Regions from separate parts of the Micromonospora sp. WMMD1128 genome, predicted to be linked through region 1. Evidence: riboswitches for the same ligand, from Rfam matches in the RefSeq annotation. Region 1 holds a riboswitch; each other region holds the start of a gene.

The links. Region 1 has a riboswitch for cobalamin ahead of O7602_RS11735 (ribonucleoside-diphosphate reductase subunit alpha). Riboswitches for the same ligand answer to the same signal wherever they lie in the genome.
Region 2: another riboswitch for cobalamin. It lies ahead of O7602_RS08980 (acyl-CoA thioesterase); the one in region 1 lies ahead of O7602_RS11735 (ribonucleoside-diphosphate reductase subunit alpha).
Region 3: another riboswitch for cobalamin. It lies ahead of O7602_RS30495 (hypothetical protein); the one in region 1 lies ahead of O7602_RS11735 (ribonucleoside-diphosphate reductase subunit alpha).

Annotation. Positions count from the first base shown of each region.
Region 1 is NZ_CP114902.1:2,568,441-2,575,680, reverse strand. Features, by position in the region: gene O7602_RS11745 (bifunctional copper resistance protein CopD/cytochrome c oxidase assembly protein) at 1-1,300, shown strand, start outside; gene O7602_RS11740 (PepSY domain-containing protein) at 1,440-2,903, shown strand; cobalamin riboswitch at 3,028-3,239, shown strand; gene O7602_RS11735 (ribonucleoside-diphosphate reductase subunit alpha) at 3,362-5,707, shown strand; gene O7602_RS11730 (ribonucleotide-diphosphate reductase subunit beta) at 5,746-6,723, shown strand; gene O7602_RS11725 (hypothetical protein) at 6,909-7,240, shown strand, end outside.
Region 2 is NZ_CP114902.1:1,892,413-1,899,652, reverse strand. Features, by position in the region: gene O7602_RS09010 (transporter) at 1-412, shown strand, start outside; gene O7602_RS09005 (hypothetical protein) at 473-664, opposite strand; gene O7602_RS09000 (hypothetical protein) at 765-1,667, opposite strand; gene O7602_RS08995 (superoxide dismutase) at 2,161-2,430, opposite strand; gene O7602_RS08990 (superoxide dismutase) at 2,435-3,049, opposite strand; gene O7602_RS08985 (LysE family translocator) at 3,798-4,421, opposite strand; gene O7602_RS08980 (acyl-CoA thioesterase) at 4,425-4,937, opposite strand; cobalamin riboswitch at 5,063-5,276, opposite strand; one part of gene O7602_RS08975 (IS5 family transposase) at 6,313-6,649, shown strand; one part of gene O7602_RS08975 (IS5 family transposase) at 6,649-7,112, shown strand.
Region 3 is NZ_CP114902.1:6,717,870-6,725,109, forward strand. Features, by position in the region: gene O7602_RS30485 (hypothetical protein) at 1-850, opposite strand, end outside; gene O7602_RS30490 (cell wall anchor protein) at 847-2,313, opposite strand; gene O7602_RS30495 (hypothetical protein) at 2,448-2,993, opposite strand; cobalamin riboswitch at 3,092-3,230, opposite strand; gene O7602_RS30500 (DUF2470 domain-containing protein) at 3,357-4,088, shown strand; gene O7602_RS30505 (VTT domain-containing protein) at 4,143-4,829, opposite strand; gene O7602_RS30510 (phosphatase PAP2 family protein) at 4,866-5,405, opposite strand; gene O7602_RS30515 (HAMP domain-containing sensor histidine kinase) at 5,504-6,889, opposite strand; gene O7602_RS30520 (response regulator transcription factor) at 6,892-7,240, opposite strand, start outside.

The sequences.
Region 1 (7,240 bases):
GCGCTACAGCCGGCTCGCGCTCGCCTGCTTCGGGACCGTCGCGGTCAGCGGGCTGGCGAACGCCGCGGTGCGCCTCGGCACCGTCGACCAGCTCTGGCGGTCCGGGTACGGCGCGCTGGTGCTCGGCAAGCTTGCCGCGCTCGTACTGCTCGGCCTGCTCGGCGCCGCGCACCGGCGGCGTACCCTGCCGGACCTGGCCGCCGGGCGACGCGGCGCGTTCATCCGCCTGGCCGCCGGGGAACTCGTCGTCTTCGCCGCCACGATCGGCCTGGCGGTGGCGTTGTCCCGCAGCCCGACGCCGGTGGTGGAGCCGGCGGACGCCGACCCGGTGACCGCGGTGCTCGGGTTCGCGATGCCGGCCGCGCCCACCGCGGCGCACCTGCTCGGGCAACCGCTGCCCGACCTCTTCTTCCTGACCGTGACCGTGGTCGGCGTCGGCGGCTACCTGGCCGGGGTGCGCCGGCTGCGCCGGGGCGGGCACCACTGGCCGGTGGCCCGCACCGCGAGCTGGATCGGTGGCCTGCTGGTGCTGGCCGCCGCCACCGGCCTCGGCTTCGCCCGCTACGCCTACGTGCTGTTCAGCGCGCACATGGCCCAGCACATGGTGCTGTCCATGGTGGTGCCGGTGCTGCTGGTCGGTGGCGCCCCGGTGACGCTCGCCCTGCGGGCGCTGCGCCGCCCGACCGAGCCGGGGGTACGCGGCGCCCGGGAGTGGTTGCTGCGCGCCCTGCACAGCCGGGTGACCCGGCTGCTCACCCATCCGCTGGTGGCGCTCGGCGTCTACGTGGCCGGGCTGTTCGGCCTCTACTTCAGCGACCTGCTCGGCACGCTGATGCGGTCCCACCTCGGCCACCTGGCCATGCTGGGTCACTTCGTGCTCTCCGGTTACCTGCTGTTCTGGGTGCTCATCGGCATCGATCCGGGGCGGCCCCGGCTCCCCCACCCGATCCTGGTGCTCCTGCACCTGGCCGCGATGATGGCGCACGGCTTCTTCGGCCTGGCGCTCATGCAGACCACCACCGTCATCGCCCCGGACTGGTATCTCGGCGTCCACCCGGACTGGGCGTCGTCGCTGCTGACGGACCAGAAGCTGGGCGCGGGCATCGCCTGGGCGTTCGGTGAGATCCCCGCCGCCGTCGTGATGGTCCTGCTGGTCCGGCAGTGGATCCGGGCCGACCAGCGCGAGCAGCGCCGGGTCGACCGGGCCGCCGACCGGGCCGAGGCGACCGGCGAGGACGACGACCTGGCCCGGTACAACGCGTTCCTGGCCGCCACCGCCCGCGGTGACGACCGGAACTGATCGGGACATCGGCGGGAACTTCCGCCCGGCGCGGGCCGACCATTCCACCGGGAGGCGGCAACCGCGCACCACGGCACGGCTCGACGGGCAGCGGGCCGGCCCGTACCCCAATTCCTTTTTCCCGATCGGAGTTGCCCAGATGTCCGTGACCGAACTGCCCGGCGACCGCGCGCCGGACTCATCCACCACCCCGGCCGGTCCCGTCCGGCCGGCGCGCCGATCCGCGGCGGTGGCGCTGCTGACCCGCCTGCACTTCTACGCCGGCGTCCTGGTCGCGCCGTTCCTGCTGGTCGCCGCGCTCACCGGGCTGGCCTACACGCTCACCCCGCAGCTCGACGACGCGCTCTACGGCGACAAGCTCACCGTCTCGACCGTCGGCGGGCAGCCCCGGCCGCTCGCCGAGCAGATCGCCGCCGCCCGCGCCGCGCACCCCGACGGCACGCTCACCGAGGTGCAGCCCGGCGACGGCGACCGGACCACCCGCGTGGTCTTCGCCCGGGACGACCTCGGCGACCGGCAGCACACCGTCTACGTCGACCCGTACACCGCTCGGGTGTCCGGCGGGTTGACCACCTGGTTCGGTTCGACGCCGGCCACGACCTGGCTCGACGACCTGCACCGCAACCTGCACCTGGGCGCGGTCGGGCGGCACTACTCGGAGATCGCGGCGAGCTGGCTGTGGGTGCTGGCGCTCGGCGGCGTGGTGCTGTGGTGGCGCCGGCGCGCGGCGGGCCGGTCCCGGGCCCGGCACCTGCTCGTGCCCGACCTGTCCGCCGCCCGGGGCGTGCGCCGGACCCGGGGCTGGCACGCCACCACCGGTGTGTGGCTCGCCGTCGGCCTGCTTTTCCTCTCCGCCACCGGCCTGACCTGGTCCCGCTACGCCGGGGCGAACTTCGGCGCCGGGCTGGACGCGCTGCGGGCCCGTACCCCGGAGATCTCCACCGCGCTCGCCGGCGCGCCGCCGGCCACCGGCGGTGGCGAGCACCAGCACGGCGGGGCGGCCACCGCGACGGCGACGGACCCGGCGACGTACGACCGGGTGCTCGGCGGCGCCCGCGCCGCCGGCCTGTCCGGCCCGGTCGCGATCACCCCGCCCGGCGAGGCCGGCGCGGCGTGGACGGTCGCCCAGACCGACGACAGGTGGCCGGTCGGGTACGACCGGGTCGCGGTCGACCCGGCCACCGGGACGGTGACCGCGCGCAGTGACTTCGCCGACTGGCCGGTGCTGGCGAAGCTCAGCAAGCTCGGCATCCAGGCGCACATGGGCCGGCTGTTCGGGCCGGTGAACCAGATCCTGCTCGCCGCGCTCGCGCTCGGCCTGCTCTGCGTCGTCGTCTGGGGCTACCGGATGTGGTGGCAGCGCCGACCCACCCGCGCCGACCGCCGCGCGCCGCTTGGCGCGCCGCCGGCCCGCGGGGCGGTACGCGGGCTGCGCTGGTGGGCGCTGCTTGTCGGCGTGCCGGTCGTGGTGGCGCTCGGCTGGGCGCTGCCGTGGTTCGGTGGCCCGCTGCTCGGCTTCCTCATCATCGACGCCGTGGTCGGGTTGCGCCAACGTCGCCGCCGCCCGGCGGTCCCGGTCTCGCCCGCCCCGGCCGGCAGCTGACGCGCGCGCCGGGGTGTTAAGCGGGGGCCCCGCCTCCACCGAATGCGTTAAGCGGGGCCCCTTCCTTCGGGTTGACACGCCGGGGGGCGACATGTGGTGTTGCGTGCGGGCCTTCATCGCCATATATGGTGGTGCCGCAGCTGGTTCGGCCGCGCCTTCGGGGGTGGTCGAGGCAAGAGGGAACCCGGTGCGAGTCCGGGACTGCCCCGCAGCGGTAAGTGGGAACGACCGCCGTCATCAGCACTGGGCCACCGGCCTGGGAAGCGACGGCCAGTAGGCGACCGAACCCGGTCCGGCCCGCGAGTCCGAAGACCTGCCAGCGCGCCGCGCGCCACCGCGCGCGGCGGTCGAAGGTCGCGCGGGACGACCGACGCCAGCAGCCGGGCCGGCCGTCGTGCCGCGCCCGTTGGCGTTCTCCCGCCGTCCGAGGCCATCGCCAGTGACAGCGAGGAGAGGTCATGACGGTCGTGCGGGAGAGCCCTCCGGAGCAGCGCCGGTCGGCGATGCGGGTCCGCAAGCGGGACGGCGACACCGAGCCGGTCGACGTCAACCGGATCGTGCGGGCGGTCGAACGCTGGGTCGCCGACCTGGACCAGGTGGACCCGTTGCGGGTCGCCACCAGGACGATAAGCGGGCTGTACGACGGGGCGAGCACCGCCGAGCTGGACCGGTTGTCGATCCAGACCGCGGCCGAGCTGATCGGCGAGGAGCCACAGTACTCGAAACTGGCGGCCCGGCTGCTTGCCGCGTACGTGCACGAGGAGGTCCGCGGGCAGCAGGTGGCGACCTTCAGCCAGTCGATCGCGTACGGGCACGCCCTCGGGCTGGTCGGTGACGACACCGCCGCGTTCGTGGCCCGCCACGCCGGCGAGCTGGACGACGCCGTGGACCCCGCCGGCGACCTGCGCTTCGAATACTTCGGACTGCGCACGGTGGCGGACCGCTACCTGCTGCGGCACCCGGAGTCGCGGCTGGTGGTGGAGACACCGCAGTACTGGCTGCTGCGGGTGGCGTGCGGGCTGTCGCACACGCCGGCCGAGGCGGTCGGCTTCTACCGGCTGATGTCCGCGCTGGCCTACCTGCCCAGCTCCCCCACGCTGTTCAACTCCGGCACCCGGCACACCCAGATGTCGTCGTGCTTCCTGGTCGACTCGCCGCGCGACGAGCTGGACTCGATCTACGAGCGCTACCACCAGGTGGCGAAGCTGTCGAAGTTCTCCGGCGGCATCGGCATCTCCTGGTCGCGGGTACGCGGCCGGGGCGCGTTGATCCGGGGCACCAACGGGCGCTCCAACGGCATCGTGCCGTTCCTGAAGACGCTCGACGCCGGGGTCGCGGCGGTCAACCAGGGCGGCCGGCGCAAGGGCGCGGCCTGCGTCTACCTGGAACCGTGGCACCCGGACGTGGAGGAGTTCCTGGAGCTGCGGGACAACACCGGCGAGGAGTCCCGGCGGACGCACAACCTCAACCTGGCCAACTGGATCCCGGACGAGTTCATGCGCCGGGTCGAGGCCGACGAAGACTGGTCGCTGATCGACCCGTCCGACGCCCCGGAGCTGCCCGACCTGTACGGGGAGGCGTTCGACGCCGCGTACCGGGCGGCGGAGAAGAAGGCGGTCCGCACGGTGAAGGCCCGGGACCTGTACGGGCGGATGATGCGCACGCTCGCGCAGACCGGCAACGGCTGGATGACGTTCAAGGACGCGGCGAACCGGCTGTCCAACCAGACCGGCGAGCCGGGGAACGTGATCCACCTGTCCAACCTGTGCACCGAGATCCTGGAGGTCAACGACGACGCCGAGACGGCGGTGTGCAACCTCGGCTCGGTCAACCTCGGCGCGCACGTCACCGCCGACGGCGTCGACTGGGAGAAGCTGCGGGCCACGGTGCGCACGGCGGTGGTCTTCCTCGACCGGGTGATCGACATCAACTACTACCCGGCCGCGCAGGCGGCGGCGTCGAACCCGCGCTGGCGGCCGGTAGGGCTGGGGCTGATGGGTCTTCAGGACGCGTTCTTCACGCTGCGCCTGCCGTTCGACTCGGCGCGGGCGCGGGAGCTGTCCACCCGGGTGCAGGAGGAGATCTTCCTGACCGCGTTGGAGACGTCCGCCGGGCTGGCCGAGCGGTTCGGCCCGCACCCGGCGTACGACCGGACCCGGGCCGCGAAGGGCGACCTGCACCCGGACCTGTGGGGCGCGGAGCGGGCGCGGACCGCCCGCTGGACGGCGCTGCGCGAGCGGATCGCCGCGCACGGGCTGCGTAACTCGCTGCTGGTGGCGATCGCGCCGACCGCCACCATCGCCTCGATCGCCGGCTGCTACGAGTGCATCGAGCCGCAGGTGTCCAACCTGTTCAAACGCGAGACCATGTCCGGCGAGTTCCTCCAGGTCAACACATATCTGGTGCGGGAGCTGAAGGCACGCGGGCTCTGGACGCCGGAGATCCGGGACCGGATCAAGCGGGCGGAGGGCTCGGTGCAGGGCATCGACGAGTTGCCCGCCGAGGTGCGGGAGCTGTTCCGCACCGCGTGGGAGCTGCCGCAGCGGGCGCTCATCGACCTGGCCGCCGCGCGGGCGCCGTTCGTCGACCAGTCGCAGTCGCTGAACCTGTTCCTGAGCGCGCCGACGATCGGCAAGCTCTCCTCGATGTACCGGTACGCCTGGCAGGCCGGGCTGAAGACCACCTACTACCTGCGGTCACGTCCCGCGACCCGGATCCAGCAGGCCACGGTGCTGGCCCCGGTCGTGGACGCGGCGGCGGCCTGTTCCCTGGAGAACCCCGAGAGCTGCGAGGCCTGCCAGTGACGCACACCGAGACCCGGCCCCTGCTGCTCGACCCGGGCATGAACCTGACCCTGCGACCGATGCGCTACCCGCACTTCTTCGACCGCTACCGGGACGCCATCCGCAACACCTGGACCGTCGAGGAGGTGGACCTGCACGCCGACCTGGCCGACCTGGACCGGCTCTCGCCGGCCGAGCGGCACCTGGTGTCCCGGCTGGTGGCGTTCTTCGCCACCGGCGACACCATCGTCGCCAACAACCTGGTGCTCAACCTCTATCAGCACGTCAACTCCCCGGAGGGCCGGCTCTACCTGTCCCGGCAGCTGTTCGAGGAGGCGGTGCACGTCCAGTTCTACCTGAACCTGCTGGACACCTACGTGCCGGACGAGACCGAACGGTTCGCCGCGTTCGCGGCGGTGGAGAACATCCCGTCGATCGCCCGCAAGGCCGAGTTCTGCTTCCGGTGGATCGACTCCATCTTCGAGCTGCGGGAGCTGCGCACCCGGGCGGACCGGCGGGCGTTCCTGCTCAACCTCATCTGCTTCGCCGCCTGCATCGAGGGGCTGTTCTTCTACGGCGCGTTCGCCTACGTCTACTTCCTGCGTTCCCGGGGGCTGCTCAACGGGCTGGCGTCGGGCACCAACTGGGTGTTCCGCGACGAGTCGATGCACATGGCGTTCGCCTTCGACGTGGTGGACACGGTGCGCGCCGAGGAGCCGGACCTGTTCGACGACGAGATGGAGCGGCAGGTCCGGGACATGCTCGCCGAGGCGGTGGAGTGCGAGGCGCAGTTCGCCGAGGACCTCCTCGGCCAGGGCGTGTCCGGGATGTCGCCGACGGACATGCGCGCGTACCTGCAACACGTCGCCGACCGTCGGCTGGCCGCGCTGGGCATCGCGCCGATGTACGGCAGCGGCAACCCGTTCGCGTTCATGGAGTTGCAGGACGTGCAGGAGCTGTCGAACTTCTTCGAGCGGCGGGTGTCGGCGTACCAGGTCGGGGTGACCGGCAGCGTCACCTTCGACGACGACTTCTGACCGTCGTCGGTCGTCCCGGCCGCGCCCGCGGCGGCCGGGACGACCGACCGCACACCGCCGCCGGGTCCGCAGTCCGGCCGGCGACATCCCCGGTACGCGCATGCGCGTATCGCCCGCGTCCACGCCGATCCGCACAGTTGTCTGCGCCGGTCCCGGGCGGGCGTCGGCGGACGAGGGGGGAACGCGTGAAACGGATACGTCAACGGCTGCGGCCGTTCCTGGCGGCGGCGCTGGCCACGGTGGTCGGGGTGGCGTTCGCCGCCGCGCTGCCGGCCGCGCCGGCCGTGGCCAGCTACGGCTCCACGGTCACCGTCACGGTCGACGAGATGCACACCACCGAGTGCCTCGACCGGGTCTGGTTGGTCATCTGCGACCCGCCGGAACTGTTCGGCGTCGCCGTCATCACCCAGGACAACGGCCAGCAGCAGCGCTGCGAGATGGCGCTGCCGGCCACGTCGGGGACGGACATCGTCACGCCGAGCACGGTCTGCGCCGGGCGTTCGGTCACCGGCGACTT
Region 2 (7,240 bases), 680 kb from region 1:
GATGCTGCCCGCCATGGGCATCACCCTCGCCGGGTTCATCGGCGTACGAGCGGCGGTGGCGCTCCTGGCCCGGCCGCACTACCAGACCGCCCGTACCCAGACCTTCCCGATCGAGAGGGAGGGACCCCCGGAGATCAGCCGGGGGGACTGGATCCTCGCCCAGGGCGTCCGTAACCCGGACGGGACGATGATCGCGGAGGATACCCGCATCCAGTGCCCGCCGGGCGGCAAGGGCCCGGACGGTCGGGTCTGCGGCGCCGAACTGGGCCTCCAACCGGGCGCGTACAACTGGCAGCTGTACCAGCCGGCGGACCGGTTCTGGCTGTTCCAGGGCATCGAGACGGGTATTTTCGTCGCCCTCGCCCTGCTGCTGCTCTACCTGGCCGTGCGCCGGGTCCGCCGGATCGCGTAGTCGGGGACCTCGGATCGTGGACAGCGACGGGTGCTCGTCGGGGCGCGGGGGCCTCGGCGATCACCCGTCAGCCACACCCTCCGGGGTCAGCGAGAGCCAGGACGCCAGGTCGCGCAGCTCGTCGTGCACGGCGCGGCTCACCTGCAGGGTGAGGGGCACATCTTCTTGGACGGCGTGCACGGTGAATGTGCCGCGCCGACGCTCGGCCGTGGCGTCCACCTTTCCGACCAGCCGGTCGCCGTGCGAACTCAAAGGGGTACATGGGAGCGTGACTATCAGTCAAATTGCGATCGAAAAGGCGACTCCGGCCGGGCTTGGCAGACCCGTTTCCCACCAATCCCGGCGGACGGCATCACTTCGCGGGTGTGGCCTTGACGGTGGCGCGCAGCGTCCGTGCGAGGCCAGGCATCGCCTTCCAGCCATCGGCGACTCGGGCGATCCGGGCGGTGTTGGTGGTAGTGAACTTCTGCAGGTCGCCAGCGGCGGCGTTGACGACTCCATCGAGCCGTGATTCACGGCAGGCCCAGTCGGCAGCGGCTACCTTCTTCTCGAATGCGACAGCGCCGGCCCATTCAGGGAGGGCGGTCGGGTCCGACGGACGCTCGAATGACACAGGCGGAAACCTCTGCTCGACCTTCAGGTACGCCTCGGACAGGTCACCGGCGTCGATTCCGGCCGACTTCATGCAGCCGGCGTATTGGCGAGTCAGGTCCGGTGCGGCCTGCTGCTGGACGCTACCGAGCAGCTCTACCAGCTCGACTTCCAGTTCCTGCTGCCCGTCGGGAACCCTGAGCTTCTCACCCGCGGTGGCGGCGTTCTGGCAGGACTCCACAGCAGTGAACCAGCGAGCTTGGTCATCCGCGGCGGCAGGCAAACCCGGGTTGGGGGTTTCACCTCGCTTGGCCAGCATCTCGATACGGGCGGCGACCCCGAAGTCGGCGCGGTGGGGCGCAAATCCGAGCAGGTCCCCGGGGGCAGGGTCGGTAGACGGGCTCATCGGCTGATAGGGGGTGACGCCGTACACGACGCCCTTGGTACGCGCGCAGGCGGCGATCGCGGACTGGCTGGTGAGCCACATCCGCTCCTCGCCGGCCAGACGCTGTTGCGGCGTTCCATACACCTGGTCGATCACAGCGGACAACATGGCCGGGGCATCGACGCCGACGGGCGCGGCGGTCGGCATGCCGGGCTCGCAGCCGGCCAGCGCGACGATGGTGGCGGTGGCAACAGCAGCCTGCCGGCGACGGTTAACCATTGGCCGGTGGACTCCCTTCACACGAGATCAGGACGAGCAAGAAGTGACCGAGCCGCCCCCGTCGTACAGGTAGGAGCCGGTGGAGGTGAGCCACCACGAGCGGGTGCACTTGTTCGGAATGCTCATGATGACCGCAGACTGGTGCGCCGATCGCTATCTCGCAAGTGCCGCTGGCCCGCCGGTTACACCCGGCGCGGGCCACGGGACGGTGAGCAGTCCCACGCGCTCACTGTCGCCGTTTATCAGGGTAAGCGGCGTTGTGCGAGGCGGTGACCACATTGCAGGGTGATGGTTCTGCTCGGCACAACGTGTACAGCGTCCTAGGACAGGAGGGTCAGTTGATGATCTCCCTGTGCGACCTCAATCTTGTTCAAGCCGTAGGTCTAGATCCTGCTGCGGCCCTGCCGCATCGCCCGTGAGAGCCGCCGTCCGGCGGCGCCTGCCGCTGGCAGGGTCCTCGTCGCCGTTGGTGCGGGCGTCGAGGACCCTGCTCTCAGCTTCCCTCTACCGGTGGCTGGGCTGAGGTGGCAGCGACGAGTAGGGACAGTTCCCGGACCAGGTCGTCCATGGACTGGCCGCTGCTGGCCCGGACCAGGCCGAGGGCCAGGTCGGCGAGCAGGTAGAAGCCGAGGGTGCGGGCCTGCTCGCCGGGGAACGCGGCGAGCAGTTCCTCGGCGCCGGCGAGGTCACCGCGGTGCTTCGCGGCGATGACCCCGGCAGCGCGTTGGAGTAGTTCCGCCGCGGCGGGGGTGGTGTCGTCCACCAGGTCAGATCTTCGGGCTCGTCGCGCGGGCGGCGTCGAATCGGGCGATCACGTCGGACCAGTTGACCAGGTTCCACAGTCGGTCGACGTAGTCGGGCCGCACGTTGCGGTACTGCAGGTAGTAGGCGTGTTCCCAGGCGTCGAAGACCAGCAGCGGGGTGGTGCCCTGGCCGACGTTGCCGTGGTGGTCGTAGACCTGCTCGACGATCAGCCGCCGCCCGAGCGGCTCCCACGCGAGGACACCCCATCCGGAGCCCTGCACGCCCTTGGTGGCGACGGAGAGTTGGCCGGCGAACGCGTCGAAGGAGCCGAAGTGCTCGTCGATCGCGGCGGCGAGGTCGCCGTCGGGGCGGTCGCCGCCGTCCGGGGACAGGTTGCCCCAGAAGATCGAGTGGAGCACGTGGCCGGAGAGGTTGAACGCGAACGTCTTCTCCAGCCCGACGAGCGTGGCGAAGTCGCACTTCTCGCGGGCCTCGGCGAGCCGCTCCAGGCCGTCGTTGGCGCCTTTGACGTACGCGGCGTGGTGCTTGCTGTGGTGCAGCTGGAGGATCTCGCCGGACATGGCCGGTTCCAGCGCGCCGTAGTCGTAGGGCATGTCGGGCAGGGTGTAGAGCGCCATCAGGGAATCCTTCCGGTGATGCTGCCATAGTTTGGTTGTTGCCAGTATCTTGCAACAAGGTGGCGGTTGTCGTGAGGAGCGGGGATTGATCACATCGCCTGTCGAGCGGGTGAGCGCCGTGATGGATCGGCTCCGCCGCGCCGCTCTTCGTACGACACTCGCGCGTCGCGGCGTCGTAGCGCGCCGTGCCGCGGCAGGACCACCTGACCGCAACGGCCGGTCAACCGGCCGCCCCCGCGGGCACCGGACGAACCCCACCGACCGCGGTGGGCTGGCGGTGTGCCTGTCCCACACACGGTGGGACGACACCACCCAGGTGCGCGTAGCGGTGACCCGGGGGCCGGGCCTGGGCGACGGGCTCACGTCGTCCGGCCTCGCGGTGTCGGGGTCGGTGGGCCGGCAGCTTCGTGCGGTCTTCAAAGCCGTCGCCGCCTGCCGCGACCGCGACATCGACACCCTGCTACTCGTCGGCGGCGTCGCCGCCAACAGCCGCGTGCGTGCCCTCGCCGGACACCGCTGTCACGCCGCCGGCGCGTGCCCGCACCCCGACTCTGTACCGACAACGGCGCCATGATCGCCGCCATCGGCGACCTCCTCGTCCGCGGCGACGTCGCGCCGTCACCGCTGATCCTCGGCGCCGACCCGAACGCCGCCCTGACCCGCGCCACGATTGCTTGCGCCGGCCGGCACCGGTGCGAACGACGCTCAGGTAGTCGGCGTGAGCGCCGCCCCACCAGGTGACGGCATGTCAGCCAACGGCCAGCCGGACGCCGAGTGCGATGAACGCGACCGCACAGAGCCGGTTGATCCGCCGCGACCACCGCCGGTCGGCCAACCGGCGGGCGAGCCGGCCGGCGCCCGCGCCGAGGGTGACGTCCACGGCGAGCTGCACGGCGACGAACACGGCGCCGAGCAGGACGAGCTGCGCCGTGACGTCGCCGGTGCCGGGGTCGACGAACTGGGGCAGGAACGCCACGCTGAACAGGATCATCTTGGGGTTGAGCAGGTTCGTCACCAGGCCGCGCAGAAACGCCCGACCGGGCGACGCGCCACGGTCCGGACCGGTGACGGCCACCGGATCGCGGTGGCGCGAGGCCCGGACACCCAACACGATCAGGTACGCGGCGCCGGCCCATCGGATCGCCGTGAACAACGTCGGCGACGCGCTGATCACGGTGGCCAGTCCCCCGACCACCGCCGCCACGTGCACGGCCTCCCCCGCGGCGACGCCCAGCGCGGCGACGACGCCCGACCGGGCGCCGTAGCGGGTGGCGTTGGCCAGCACGAACATCATGTCCGGACCGGGCGTGACCATGAGGACGACGATCGCGGCGAGGTAGCCGGCGAGGGTCGCCACGGACAGTCCGAGCATCGCTCAGCCCTCCCCGGCGCCGTCGAGCAACGCCCGCCGCAGCGCCAGCCGGTGCTCCCGCCGGATCTGCGCCTCCCGGTAACGCCGCCGGTCCCCGTCGGTCTCCGGCAGCAGCGGCGGTACCGGACGGGGATCGCCGTGATCGTCCACGGCCACCATCACCAGATGCGCCGTCGCCACGTCGACCGGCGGCACCGCCCGGTCCCACCGGTCCGCGCTGACCTTCACCGCCACCTCCATCGAGCTGCGGCCGGCCCAGGTGATCCGGGCGTCGACGTGGACCACGTCGCCCACCCGGACCGCGCGCAGGAAGGCGGTCTCGTCGATGGCAGCGGTGACCGCCGGGCCGTCGGAGTGGCGCGCGGCGACCACCCCGGCGACCGAGTCGATCAGGTTGAGGATCCGGCCGCCGTGCACCGTACCCATCAGGTTGGTGTGGTGCTGGTCCATGATCTGCGACAGGGTCAGGTGCGACGCCGACGGTGGTCGGCCGGCGAGCGTGATGGTGTCGGGCACTGTGCGGGTCCGTCCTCGATGCAGCGGACCGCCGACCGGAGGGCGCGCGTCGAGGACACGCCGACGGGTCGCGTACGACGGGTCACCCGCCCGGCCCACCCGCGAGGTCGACGGCAGCGCGCACCGGTGGTGCGCGCGGCGCGGGCAGGTCTTCGGACTCGCGGGCATGACCGGTCTCGGTCACCTACTGGCCGTCGCTTCCCAGGCCGGTGGCCCAGTGCTTCGTTGACGGCGGTCGTTCCCACTCACCGCTGCGGGGCAGTCCCGGACTTCCACCGGGTTCCCTCTTACGACACCCGGCCGTCGCCGACCGGATGAACCAGCGCTGCCGCCATCGTAGCCAGTCGTCCGAACGCGGCCGGTGTGGCAGGTCGGGGCGGGTGACGCCGGTCTCGTCGCGTCCTGATCGGTGCCGTCGAGGTGTCCCGCGACTCGGACACGCGACGGCCGGATGGGTGCGCGAAGGATCTGCGGGCCACCCACTGGACACCGCGCGCCGAGGCCGGTCGAGTGAGCGCCGCCGCGGTGACATTCCGGGCCGTCACCTGCCGGTACGGCCGCAGGACCACGGTGGACGCGGTCGATCTGGTCGTCGGTCCGGGTGAGCACGTGGCGTTGACAGGCCCAACGGCTCCGGCGAGACGACCCTGCTGCACGCGGCGCGCGGCCTGCATCCCCTGGCCGGCGGCGGTGTCGGTGTACACCGGTTTGCGGCGCGGCGCGGAGTGGGCTCGACGCAGGCGGGAGGTGGCCTGGGTGCCGCAGCGCCTCACCGCGGGCCGGTTCCCGCTGCTGGTCGACGAGTTGCTCGACAGCGGTGGCGGGCCCGGGGCCGTGCGGGACGCCGCCGCTGATCTCGGTGTCGCGGGGCTGGGCCGCCGCCCGTCACCGGCGCAAGATCCTCTACCTCAGAGAAGACCACATCATCGCGAGACTCGCCGACCATCCTCGCCTCGCCAGCGGCATCCAAGCTCCACACGACCTGGTCACGCTCCTGCGCAGAAAGAAGATCACCATCATCTGCGACCAGGAACACTGCACACCAACCCACAGAAAAATCCGCGCAGGTCAACCTGCGCGGATTTTGATCGATATGTGGTAATGATGTGTCCGAGGGGGGACTTGAACCCCCACGAGTTTCATTTGTGCACCAATCCGGGTGCACATGCTCATAGCATACGGTGCAACCAACCTAAGTTCAACTTCGCTTCGCGTGTCGGCTAGATCACACGACGAATTGAGGCGGTCGCGCCGACCTACACCGCAACTCTTCATAGGTGTACTAAGAGGTCCTAACTTAATGATGTTGGGCGTAACCGATCGGACGTGAGGGTCGTTTCGTCTGAACGTGAGGAGGGGTGAGCAGCCGCCGTGGATCGTCTCGGATGAGTTGTGGGCCGAGATCGCGCCGCTGCTGCCACCCCGCCCACCACGCCGCAGCCGGTATCCGGGGCGTAAGCCCCTCGATGACCGGAAAGTGTTGTGCGGGATCTTGTTCGTGCTCTACACCGCGATTCCGTGGGAGTACCTACCTCAGGAGTTGGGGTTCGGCTGCGGGATGACCTGCTGGCGCAGGCTGCGGGACTGGAACCAGGCCGGGGTGTGGCAGCGGCTGCACGAGCTGCTGCTGGCCCGCCTGCATGGCGCGGGGCAGTTGGACCTGTCGAGGGCGGTGATCGACGGCTCCCACATCCGGGCGCTCAAGGGCGGCCCAAAACCGGTCCGAGCCCGGTCGACCGCCGCAAACCGGGCTCGAAACACCACGTCATCACCGACGCCGGCGGCATCCCCCTCGCGGTCACGCTGACCGGCGGGAACAGACACGACTCCACCCAGACCACCATCCTGCTCGACGCCATCCCCGCCATCGGCGGCCGACCGGGCCCACCCCGGCGGCGCCCCGACCGGCTGTATGCCGATCGGGGCTACGACTACGACAGCCACCGCGAACAAGTCCGCGCCCGCGGCGTCACCCCCGTCATCGCCCGACGCCGCACACCCCACGGCTCCGGCCTCGGCACCACACGCTGGGTCGTCGAACGCACCATCGCCTGGCTGCACTGGTTCCGCCGTCTACGCATCCGCTGGGAAATCCGCGACGACATCCACGAAGCCTTCCTCAGCCTCGCCTGCGCCCTCATCTGCTGGCGCCAACTCCAACGCATCCAGAGTTAGGAGTTCTTACAAGGACGAATCAACTGGGGGACCATAATTGGCCGTCAGCGCAGCAGCGTATCCATCTGGCGCAGCATGACCTCTATAGGTCCAGGGAAAGTACGAATTCAAAGCGTCAGACACCTCAA
Region 3 (7,240 bases), 2.7 Mb from region 1:
GCAGCAGCACCCCGGCGATCGTGCCGAACGGTGGACCTGCGCCGTCGCGGGGGGCAGCGACGTCTGTCAACTCCGGCCCGGAGGCGCCCGGCGACGACACGCCGGTGGCCCCACCGGTCGGGGCACCGACCTGGCTCGGCGTCGGCGACGGGGCGCCGGTGGCCGTACCCGTGGGGGCGGGGAGCCCGGTGGCGTCGACGGTCGGTCCGGCCGCACCCGGCCGACCGCCAGGTGGGGCGGCCCCGCGACCACCCTGCGCGGGCGGTGCGACAGGCCCACCACCGGCGGCCGGCGGCGTCGCGACCGGTCCACCACCGCCCGCGGCCGGCGGTGGCGCGGGCGGCGCCGGTGGCGCGGGTCGCTTCGGTACGACGTCGGGCCGGGGCGCGTCGTTGCTGCCGCGGTTGAGCGAGAACGACCAGCCCTCGAAGCTGCCGGCCGGCGGTCTGCGGTTGGCCACGCCCTTGTCGCTGTAGGTCCAGCCACCGCCGTTCGAGGCGTGCCAGTACGACCAGTAGGCGCTGGCCGGCGGCGTGTCGACGCACTTCTCCGCGGCTGCCGACGGCTTGCCCTCGATCCGGCAGATGAACCCCTCGCCCCAGCGCAGCGTGCCGGTGATCGGGAAACCGGCGTTCTTCAGGGCGGTGAGTCCGGTGGCCTGGTCGCCGTGGGCACAGCGGACCACCGTGCCGCCGCCGAGTTCGTTGAAGGCCACCACGACGGTGACCCCGGAGGCGTCCGGGCAGTAGCCGGCCGTGCCGGCGGCCTCCGCCCCCGCGGCCGGTGCGGCAAGGGTGCTCGCGGCGGTCAGGGCGAGGACGATCCCGGCTCGCGCGTACCGGGCCGTCATCTCGTCCGCCGCCGGCCGAGCACCATGAGCAGCACCCCACCACCGACCATCAGCACCGCGACCAGCACGTAGCCGGCGATCGCCGTGCCGGTGGTCGGCAGCCCAACCAGCCCCGGGGCGGGCGGTGCCGTGCTCGGAGCGGCGGTCGCCGCGGGTGGCGTGGTGGCCGACGGGGTCGCCGCCGGCGGGCTCGCGGTGTCGCCGGGGGTCGGGTCGACGGTGCCGGTCGAGGTCGGGGTCGGGTTGGCGGTGGCGCTCGTGGTCGGCGTCGGTGATCCGGTGGGGGAGGCGGTGGGCGAGGCCGTACCGGACGGGGTGGGGTCGGGCGACGGCGGCAGGTCGAGGCCGATCCGGCCCAGCGGCACCTGCGCGAGCCCGAGCAGGGCCTGGGCGGTGGCCCGGCGCCACTGGTCCCGGTCGATGTCCGCGATCCCGGCCGCGACGGCTGTCGTGAAACCCTCGGTGTGGTAGGCGACGGCACCCGCGTCGGCGGCTGCCTTTCCGCCGTTCGCGTCGGTGAGCTGCAACGCGGTCAGCGCGTCGGCGGCGCGGGCGGCCTCGGTGTCGCGTCCGGCGGCGGCCAGAGCCTGCCCGGCCAGTCCGGTGCTGTTGGAGTTCGCGCCGGTCGTCGGCCCCGACCCGCCGAAGGAACCGTCGGCGTGCTGCTGGGCCACCAGCCAGTCGGCGCCCCTGCGCGCCGCGCCGGCCGCCCCGGTGGCGCCGTCGTCGGCGGCGGTCAGCAGCGCCTGCACGGCCATCGCGGTGGAGTCGACGTCGAGGGTGGCGCCGGGTTGTTCGTCGCAGGACGGTGACGGCCCGTCCGCGGTGTCCGGGTAGAGCCGGAAGCCCCCCGCCGCGCACTGCTGCCGGACGAGGAAGTCGACGGTGTCCTGCGGGACGTCACCGCTGCGGGCCAGGCCCAGCACGGCGAAGGACTGGTCGAAGGTGTTGCTGGCGTCCGGGCCGCTGTCGGCGGTGACCCGGCTGGTGATCCGGCCCCGCTGGTCACCGGTGCCCGTCGGGGAGACCAGCGACAGGGTCTCGGCCCGCAGGTCGTACCCGCCGAAGTCGGTGGGGTCGGCGCCGGCGGCGGAGGCGGCGTAGAGCAGCTTCGCGGTGGCCCCGCCGTCGGTGAAGCCCTCGATGCCCCACTCGTCGTAGCTGTTGTAGGCGCGCACGTGCGCCGCGACCTGCGCCGTGGCGGCCTGGCGGGTCGGCGTGTCGACGCCGGTGGCGGACAACGCGACGACCCCGTCGATGGTCAGGCCCCAGTCCGGGCCGCCGAACGGTCCGGGCAGAATCCCGTCGGTGAACTCGCCACCGAGCCAGGTCGCGGCGTCCCGCGCGGCGGCGGCGTCGGCCGCGGCGGGAGCGGCCAGCACGGTCATGGGCGTGGTGAGCGCGGCGAGTGCCGCCGCGACGGTGGCGGCGAGGCCGGTGCCGAGTCGCCGGGGCCGGGACATGGGCATGAGGGACGCCTTTCGCAGAGCGGTCGGGGAGAACTCCGGAGAGCACCCGGGACGAGCGCCCGGCCGCCTTCCGACGCCGGGGCGGTGACCGGCACCCGGTGCGCTGCCGGTCACCGCGCCGGTGTGGATCAGGGAGCGGTGATGCCGGGCGCCGCGCCGGAACCGAACGCCCAGCCCTCGACGCTGCCCGGGGCGGGGTTGTAGCCGGCTGCCCCGGAGGAGCTGTAGGACCAGGCGCCGCCGGGCGACGCATGCCAGTACGACCAGTACGCGGTGGCCGGCGGGGTGTTGACGCACGGGTCCGTCGCGGCGGTCGGCTTGCCGTTGATGCGGCAGACGAACGCCAGCCCCCAGCGTTGGGTGCCGGTGACGGTGAACCCGGCGCCCTGCAACGCGGCCAGCCCGGTGGCCGGGTCGCCGAGCGCACAGCCCACCTGGACGCCGCCGCCGAGGGCGGCGTAGTCGACGACGACTGTGACGCCGGAGGTGCCGGTGCAGGCCGCCGCGTGCGCGGCCTGCGGCGCGGGCTCGACGGCGATCAGGGCGACGGCGGCCAGCGCGGCGGTCAGCAGACCGGCGAGCCGGGCCCGGACGGTGGACGGGCGGAGGGCGAGGGCGGCAAGTGTGCCGCGGAACAGGGCGAGCGGGGATTGCCGGCTCAGGCGAACGACCATCGGTAGCGCCTTTCCGGCCCGGCGGTCGTCAGAAACCCGGTCGCCCGGCGGTGCGCGGGGTCGACCGGGACTCCGACCCGTGGGCCACGACGGGTGGGGAGCGGATGCGCGCGTACGCCGGGTATTCGGGCTCACCGCCGGGTGTCTGCCACCTCGACGGCCTACCGTTGCGGGCCAGCGCCGGACTTCGACCGGACTTCCCCCGCACGGACGCGCGGTGTGTTCAGTTGTGGCCACAGTCTGTCCGCACCGGATTACCCATGTCAATCGTCCCTGCTCGGGGTGGTTGACGTCGACGACTCCGGTCCGATGGTCTAGCCTACCAGTTAGGTAAGGCTAACCTTTCTTGAGGAGGTCGGGACCATGCGCCCCAGCCCGGCGGAAATCGTGCGTACCCTCGTCGCGGGCTGGCTGCCCGCCCTTGTCCACCTGGCCCGACACGCCGGGCCGCACCAGGTCCGGCACGCCACCGACCCGGACGGCCGGGTGCTGCTGCTGGTGCCGATCGTCAGTGATCTCGCCGCGGCGCTGTCGCCGCCGGACGGGGGTGCCGACGTCGCCACCGTCCTCGACGTGCTCGACCTGCCGCCCGCCGCCGGCGCTCCCTCCCTCGGCCGGGCCTGGATCTCCGGCTGGGCGAAGCGGCTGGACGGGGACGAGGCGCGCCGGGCCGCCGTGGACTTCGCCGCCACCCAGCCGACCGGGGACCTGCTCGACGTGGGCCGCCGGTTCCGCCTGTACCGGTTCGAGGTGGCCGAGGTCCGATGGGAACACGCCGGCGGTGTCCGCCGGATCGACCCGGCGGCGTACGCGGAAGCCGAGCCCGACCCGCTGCACGCGGTCGAGGCGGAGTTGCTGGCCGACCTCGCCGACCACCACGCCGAGCAGGTCGCCGGCCACCTGCGCCAGCGGCTGAAGCTGTCCGGCGGCGAATCGCCCCGGGTGGTCCGCATCGACAGGTACGGGCTGCTCGTCGCGTACGGCCGGCCCGGCGCGACCCGGCGGATCCGGCTCGGCTTCGAGCGGCCCGTCGCCGGCGTCACCGAACTGTCCCGGCTGCTGCACCCGATGGTCTGCGCCCGGGCCGTCGCCTGACCCCCACCGGTTGATCGCCGGCCGGAGGTGCCGGCGGCGACCGCGGTGCGTCGTTCAGTCGGCGCCGGATGCGTCCGGAGCGGCCGTCGCGTCGACGGAGGCGGTTGCCGACCGATGGCGGGACCGCAGGAGTTGGATGCCGATGGGCAGGACGGAGATGAGCACGATGGCGATGAGGATGAGCTCGATGTGCGATGCGACGAAGCTGATCTGCCCGAGGAAGTAGCCGAGCACGGTCACGCCGGTTCCCCACAGGACCCCGCCGAGGACGCTGTAGGTGACGAAGGCGCGGTAGTGCATCCGGCTCACCCCGGCGATGACGGGGGTGAAGGTCCGCACGATCGGCACGAAGCGGGCCAGCACGATCGAGCGGGCGCCGTAGCGGGCGAAGAAGGCGTCGGCCCGGCGCACGTTCTCCTGCTTGAACAGGCGGGAGTTGGGGCGACGGAACAGGCTCGGGCCGACGCGCTTGCCGAACAGGTAGCCGGCCTGGTCGCCGATGACGGCGGCGACGGCGGCGAGCAGGCAGACGAGCCAGAGCGGTTGGTGCAGGTAGCGGCCGTCGGCGACGAGGAGTCCGGCGGTGAACAGCAGCGAGTCGCCGGGGAGGAACAATCCGATGAGCAACCCGGACTCGGCGAAGACGATCGCGAGGATCCCGATCAGCCCGAAGGTGGAGATCAGCCATTCCGGGTCGATCAGGCTGGGGCCCACGGCGAGTGTCGCCTGAGGCGTGGACATGGCATGACCTCCGGAACGAGGGGCGGGGGGTGGTGCTCAGGCGGTGGTGCCGAGGCGGCGGCCGGTACGGCGGTCGTAGGCGCGGCCGACGACGCCGATGGTGGCGACCGCTCCGGCGGCGATGAGTGCGCCGGCGAGGATGTCCCCGGGGTAGTGCACGCCGGTCCAGACCCGGGCGAAGCCGATGACGGCGGCGAGCACGCTCAGCGCCAGTCCCCATCGGCGGGACAGGAACGCCCCGACGGCGAACGCCACCGCGAACGCCGCCGTCGCGTGGTCGCTCGGCAGCGAGGGTCCGGCGGCGTGTGGGATCAGCTGGTGCACGGCATGGGCCTGGAAGGGCCGTACCTCGGTGCTGAACGCGGCAACGGCCTGCCCGACGGCGAAGGCCAGCCCGAGGGACGCGACGACGCGCACCAGGGCGGCGCGGCCGTACCGCAGGTGGGCCAGGACAGGTATGGCCGCGGTGGCGGCGAGGACGTAGATCAGCCACACCGCCGTCCATTCGAAGAAGTCGTCGACGAGGTCGCTGCGGCCGGCTGTGTCGTTGACGATCTGGAACAGGTGATAGTTCATCGCTCCCCCGTGACGGTGACGGCTCCGGCCCGTGCAGGCGCCTCCTGTCCAGGGTGCCGCCCGTCAGCTGAGAGGAGCCTGAAACCGCCGAGGTCGGTTCAGTGATCTTCGGAGTCGACGGCGTGGGGCAGACTGATCCGGACGGTCATGCCCGGTCCGGGCAGCACCTGTACGTGTCCGCCGTGCGCCGAGACGACCTCACGGGTGATGGCGAGGCCCAGCCCGCTGCCGCCGTCCGGGCGGGTGCGGCTGTCGTCGAGACGGACGAACCGGTCGAAGATCCGCTCCCGGTCGGCATCGGGGACACCGGGTCCGTCGTCGGTGACCTCGACGCACGCCCACGCGTCCCGCACCGACACGTTCAGGGTCACCCGGGTACGGGCGTGACGCGCGGCGTTGTCGGCCAGGTTCCGCAGAGCGCGGCCGAGGTCGTGGGCGTCCCCGGCCACCCGCACGGGGGTGAGGTGGGCCCGGACGGTCAGGTCCGGGCGGTGCGCCGCGAGCCGGTCCCGCTCGGTGTAGGCCAAGTCGTCGAGGTCGACGTCGTCGCGGCGCCCGGTACCGCCGCGCTCGTCGATGCGCGCGAGCAGGAGCAGGTCGGCGACGAGGTCACCCAGCCGGCTGGTCTCCCGGCGCAGCAGCTCGACCAGGTCGCGCTGGCCGTCGGGCGAGGTCGCCACGGCCAGCCGGTCGAGGCCGGCACGCAGGGTGGCCAGAGGGCTGCGCAGTTCGTGGCTGGCGTCGGCGACGAACCGGCGCTGGCTCGCCGCGGCGGTCTCCAGGCGTTCGAGCATCCGGTTCATCGTCTCGGCGAGCGCCGCGATCTCGTCCCGGGCGCCCGGCACGGGCACGCGGGCGTGCAGGTCACGGGCGGTGATCCCGGCGACCCGCCGGCGGATCGCCTCGACCGGGCGCAGGGAACGTCCGACGAACCAGAACACCGCCGCACCCACCACCAGCAGCATGGGCGCCAGCCCGGCGGCCATGATCGCCGCGACCGCCTCGGTGCTCTCGTCGACCGGCCGCAGTGACTGCGCGACCAGCACCGTGCGGACACCGGAGCCGTCGGCCACCCCTGCGGCGGCGATCCGGTACGGGTCTTCCCCGGCGAACGGCAGCAGCCGCTGCTCGCGCAGCAGTTGACCGGGTCGGGGCCGCAGCGGGGACAGCGGCGCGGCGTCGCCGAGCGCGGCCGAGGCCGCCTCGACTCGTCCGGACGGGTCGAGGACCTGCACCAACGTCTGTTCTTCCGGGCTCGGCCGCAGCGTCCGGGCGAGTGCGTCCTGATCACCGGCGGCCACCGCCGCGACCACCTCGGTCGCACGTTGCCGCGCGGCGGCGTCCACGTTGCCGGCGAGATCCGCGCGAGCGAGGTGGACGAACACCATGGCGCCGACGGCGAAGGCCGCCGCTACGACGGCGGCGGCAGCAAGGGCCGAACGCAGCCGTACCCCCGGCTGCCATCGCCTCCACCCGATGGCCATGCTCAGCCGCCGTCGGCTGCCAGGCGATAGCCCATGCCCCGCTCGGTCTGGATGGCCTGCCGCCCGAACGGTTGATCGATCTTGCGGCGGAGGTAGCCGACGTACACCTCGACGATGTTGGGATCGCCGTCGAAGTGCGCGTCCCAGACGTTGTCGAGGATCTGCCGTTTGGACATCACGTCGCCGCGGTGACGCATCAGGAACTCCAGCAGCGCGAACTCCCGCGCGGTGACCCGAACCGAGTGGCCGGCCCGGGTGACCTGCCGTCGGGCCGGATCCACGGTCAGATCCCCGGCGGTCAGCACGACCGGCCGGGCGGGCGCGCCCCGGCGTACGAGAGCCCGTAGCCGG